Regions from separate parts of the Rhodoferax koreensis genome, predicted to be linked through region 2. Evidence: riboswitches for the same ligand, from Rfam matches in the RefSeq annotation. Region 2 holds a riboswitch; the other holds the start of a gene.
The links. Region 2 has a riboswitch for glycine ahead of gcvT (glycine cleavage system aminomethyltransferase GcvT). Riboswitches for the same ligand answer to the same signal wherever they lie in the genome.

Region 1 (2,356 bases), 2.2 Mb from region 2:
ATCCGCTCACGATGCGCGCCACCGACTTGCCGGAGCCGCAGGCATGCGTCCAGCCCAGCGTGCCGTGGCCGGTGTTGAGGAACAGGTTGGGCAGCTTGGTCTTGCCGATCAGCGGCACGTTGCTCGGCGTGGCCGGGCGCAGGCCGGTCCAGAACTGGGCCTGGCTCGCATCGCCCGCGCCGGGAAACAGTTGCTCCACGCGGCGCACGATGGCTTCGCAGCGCACGGCGTTCAGGTCGCGGTCGTAGCCATTGAATTCGGCCGTACCGGCGATGCGCAGGCGGTCGCTGCCGTCCGAGGTGTAGCGCGAGAAAACGAGTTTGAATTCGTCGTCCGTCAGGCTGACCTGGTGCGCCATCGAGGCATCCTTCACCGGCATCGTCACCGAATAACCCTTGGCCGGGTAGATGGGCAGGCGGATGCCCAGCGGCTGGGCCAGCAGCGGGCTCAGGCTGCCCATGGCCAGCACCACGGCGTCGCCGCGGATGCGCTGGAAACGGCCCTCAAAGTCGGTCGCTTCCACATGGTCGATGCGGCCACCCAACTCGCGCAGCGCGGTGATGTTGTGGCTCATCAGAAACTTCACGCCGTTGGCCTCGCATTGTTGGGCCAGCGCCCGCGCGAACTTGTTGGCGTCGCCCGATTCGTCTTCCTGCGTGTAGGTGGCGCCGGCCAGTTGCGGGCGGATGTGGCGCAGCGCGGGCTCCAGGCGCACGGCTTCATCGGCCGAGATCACCTGGCGGTCGCAGCCGAGCGCGCGCATCTGCTCGGCAGGGGCCTGCGCCGCGTCGAATTCCTTCTGCGTGGTGTAGAAGTGCAGGATGCCCTGGGTGCGCTCCTCGTACGCTATACCGATGTCACGGCGCAGCGCTTGCAGCGTGTCGCGGCTGTAGGTGCCCAGGCGCACGATCTGCTCGATGTTGTGGCGCGTGCGCGCCGGCGTGCATTCGCGCAGGAACTGCAGGCCCCAGAGCCACTGCCGCATGTCCGCGCGCAGGCGAAACAGCAGCGGCGCGTCTTCGCGGCCCAGCCACTGCAACAGTTTCAGTGGTGCGCCCGGGTTGGCCCAGGGCTCGGCATGGCTGACCGAGATCTGCCCGCCGTTGGCGAAGCTGGTCTCGGCCGCGGGCGTGGCCTGGCGGTCGATCACGGTCACGTCGTGGCCGAGCTGGTTGAGGTAATAAGCGGAGGAAACGCCGAGCAAGCCGGCGCCGAGTACGGTCACGCGCATGATGAGAACCTTTTAGCGGTCTAGCGCTTGAGGGTCGTGCGTGAGTAGCTATGGAAAATGTAGCAACCCAGGCTTGTGCCTCAAGTTGCCGCTCCCCCTGTCCTTGGTACCTGAGAGATTCGCCACCGGCACGCGCCAGCGGGTTGCTCCTTCGGTGCACCATGGCTGGCATGGTGTCTCTTCAGACGGCTTTTTCAGTGGATGCAGTACGGGACCTGAGCGTTCATGGGAGTTTGCGCCTTCGGTGGAACGGCGTGGCCGTTCGCTCTCCTGCGGCGCGAATTGTACAGGCGATGTCTTCGGGCGTGTGTGCGGCTTGCGTTTTTCAAACCGCGTTGCCTTGCGGGCGAGGCTCCTGCGCCAGATCGGCGTAGTCCACCGCGTACTTGACGAGGGCGGCCCGGCCTTCGATGTGCAGTTTGCGGCGCAGGTGCAGGCGATGCGTCTCGACGGTGCGGATCGACGCGCCCAGCCTGGCGGCGATTTCCTTGTTGGAGTGGCCTTCGGCCAGCAGCGCCAGCACGTCGGCCTCGCGTTGGGTCAGGCTCCGCGGCGATCGCTGCGGTGGCTCGGTGTTGTCGAGGAACGTATGCAGCGCGGGGCTGAAAAAGCGTCTGCCCGCATGGACTTCGGTGATCGCCTGCACGAGTTGTTGCGCCGGTGCGTCCTTCAGCACGTAGCCGCACACGCCGAGGTCGATGGCGCGGCGCACGTATTCCGGATCGCAATGCATGGACAGGACCAGCACCCGGATCTGCGGGAAGCGCTCGCGGAACAAGGCTGCCAGGTGGATGCCGCTGCCGTCCGGCATGCGGATGTCGGTCAGCACCAGGTCGGGCTGCAGCGCGGCGGCCAGGGCCAGGGCTTCGTCCACGCCGGACGCCTCGCCAGCCACGCCGATGTGCTCGGTCGCCTGCAGGCGCATGCGCACGCCATCGCGCACGAGCGGGTGGTCGTCCACGAGCAGTACCCGGATCGGTGCGCTCATGCGGGCAAGGCGCCAGTTGGGGCCATCGGCGACCAGCCGCTGCCCGGTATCTCCTCGTCGGGCAACACGGCGCGGATGCGCGTGCCGAAGCGGCTGGAGGTGATGCCGAAGCGTCCGCCGAGGCCTTCGATGCGTTC
Region 2 (2,356 bases):
CGTGCTGGCGCCGATCCTGGCACCCGTGGCGCAACACTTCGGCATCGACCCGGTGCACTTCGGGCTGGTGATGGTGGTGAACCTGGCGCTGGGCATGATCACCCCGCCGTTCGGCGTGAACCTGTTCGCGGCCTGCACGGTGGCGCGGATTTCGCTCGACCGCATCGTCAAGCACCTGGTGCCTTTTGTGCTGGTGATCCTGGCCTGCCTGATGGTGATCACCTATGTGCCGTGGATTTCGCTCGCGTTGCGCGACCTGGTCTACGCCAAATGATCCGTGGATGGCGCGCGGGTAAGCTTCAGCTTTCCGCGCCACACCCGCCATGCCCAAAATCTTCTTCTTCGACATCGACAACACCCTGCTCGACCACCGCAGCAGCCGCATACCGCCCTCCGCGCTGGAGGCCATCGCCTCGCTGAAGGCCGACGGCCACACCATTGCCATCGCCACCGGGCGCGGCTACGGCCATGCGCTGGAATACATCGAGCAGGTGCAGCCGGCCTACGCCATCACACAGAACGGCGCACGCATCCAGCGTGGCGACCAGGAAGTGCAGTGCCATCCGCTGGAACGCGACGGCCTGCAGGCGCTGTTCGGCCTGATGGCGTCGCGCGGCTTCGCCTACGGCGCCACCGATGGCCACAACATCCACGTCAGCGCGCGAACGCCCGATGTGCTCACGCCGATGGGCACGGTCGACCTGAAGGCTTTTCCCGCCGACATAGACGATGTGCCGCCGTTCGTCGTCTCGCAGGGCTGGCTGTTCTTCCATGAATCGCTGGACGACAGCCTGCTGCCCGAACTGCTGCGCACCTTCCCGCAGTTCGACTACGTGCGTTGGCATGCCACGGCGGTGGACGTGCTGCCCAAGGGCATCCACAAGATGTCGGGCTGCGCCTGGGTGCTGGCCGACGCCGGCATCGACGCCGCGCACGCCTACGCCTTCGGCGACGGCCTCAACGACCTGGAGATGCTGCAGGGCGTGGGCACCGGCATCGCCATGGGCAATTCGCATCCCGAGCTGCTTGCCGTGGCCGACCGCGTGACCGACGCCGTGCACCAGGACGGCGTGGCCAAAATGGTGGCGCAACTGCGGCGGGAATTGGCCATCTGAGCGCTAGAATCGACACGGTCAGGAGAGCGTCTGGCGCGTGAATCCACGCAGCAGACCACCGAAGGCGCACCGCAAGGGTAACGCTCAGGTACCAGGGACTGACAAGCGCCGGCGCATCGAAGGCCGGCGTTCCCCACTGGAGAGAAGCCTGCCCTGCCAAGGGCCGGCTCACCGAAGGAGCAAACCCACATCGCTGGGCGAATCTCTCAGGTAAAGCGGACAGCGGGGGCAGCACATGGCGCGGAATCCGTGCCATGGTGACCATGTGCCCCAGGAGAAAACCATGTCCGTCCCCGCCGATCTGCTCAAGACCCCGCTGCACGCGCTGCACCTCGAACTCGGTGCGCGCATGGTGCCTTTCGCCGGCTACAGCATGCCGGTGCAATACCCTTCCGGCCTGATGGCCGAACACCTGCACACGCGTACGGCCGCCGGTCTTTTCGACGTCTCGCACATGGGCCAGTTGCGGCTCGAGGGCGGCGATGCGGCGGCGGCGTTCGAGAGCCTGATGCCGGTGGATGTGATCGACCTGCCCGTGGGCAAGCAGCGCTACGGCCTGCTGCTCAACGATGATGGCGGCATCCTTGACGACCTGATGTTCTTCAACCGCGGCGCCGACCTCTTCGTCATCGTCAACGGCGCCTGCAAGGTCGCCGACATCGACCACATCGAAAAACGCATCGGCCACCGCTGCGAAGTCATTCCCATGCCCGAGATGGCGCTGCTCGCGCTGCAGGGACCGCAGGCGGTAACCGCCCTTGCGCGTTTCGCACCCGAGGTCGCGAAGCTGGTGTTCATGACCGGCGGCAGATTCCAGGTGGCCGATACCGACTGTTTCATCACGCGCAGCGGCTATACCGGCGAAGACGGCTTCGAGATTTCCGTACCGGCCGAACAGGCCGACTGGCTGGCGCGCCAGCTGCTGACGCAGCCCGAGGTCAAGCCCATCGGCCTGGGCGCGCGCAACTCGCTGCGGCTCGAGGCCGGTCTGTGCCTGTACGGCAACGACATCGACGAGAGCACCACGCCGGTCGAGGCCGGCCTGAACTGGGCGATGCAGAAGGTGCGCCGCACGGGCGGCGCACGCGCGGGCGGATTTCCCGGTGCCGACAAGGTGCTGGCCCAGCTTGCGGACGGTGTGCCGCGCAAGCGCGTCGGCCTGGTGGCGCTGGAGCGCATTCCCGTGCGCGACCACACCGAACTGCAGGACCCGTCCGGCCGGAAGATCGGTGAAGTCACGA

Region 1: it holds a riboswitch for glycine, as region 2 does, so the genes downstream of both, RD110_RS02070 (D-amino acid dehydrogenase) here and gcvT (glycine cleavage system aminomethyltransferase GcvT) in region 2, are expected to answer to the same signal.

What each region holds. Positions count from the first base shown of each region.
Region 1 is NZ_CP019236.1:435,285-437,640, forward strand. Features, by position in the region: gene RD110_RS02070 (D-amino acid dehydrogenase) at 1-1,231, opposite strand, end outside; glycine riboswitch at 1,319-1,426, opposite strand; gene RD110_RS02075 (response regulator) at 1,557-2,219, opposite strand; gene RD110_RS02080 (cache domain-containing protein) at 2,216-2,356, opposite strand, start outside.
Region 2 is NZ_CP019236.1:2,640,430-2,642,785, reverse strand. Features, by position in the region: gene RD110_RS12420 (TRAP transporter large permease) at 1-274, shown strand, start outside; gene RD110_RS12415 (Cof-type HAD-IIB family hydrolase) at 324-1,115, shown strand; glycine riboswitch at 1,125-1,226, shown strand; glycine riboswitch at 1,242-1,348, shown strand; gene gcvT (glycine cleavage system aminomethyltransferase GcvT) at 1,399-2,356, shown strand, end outside.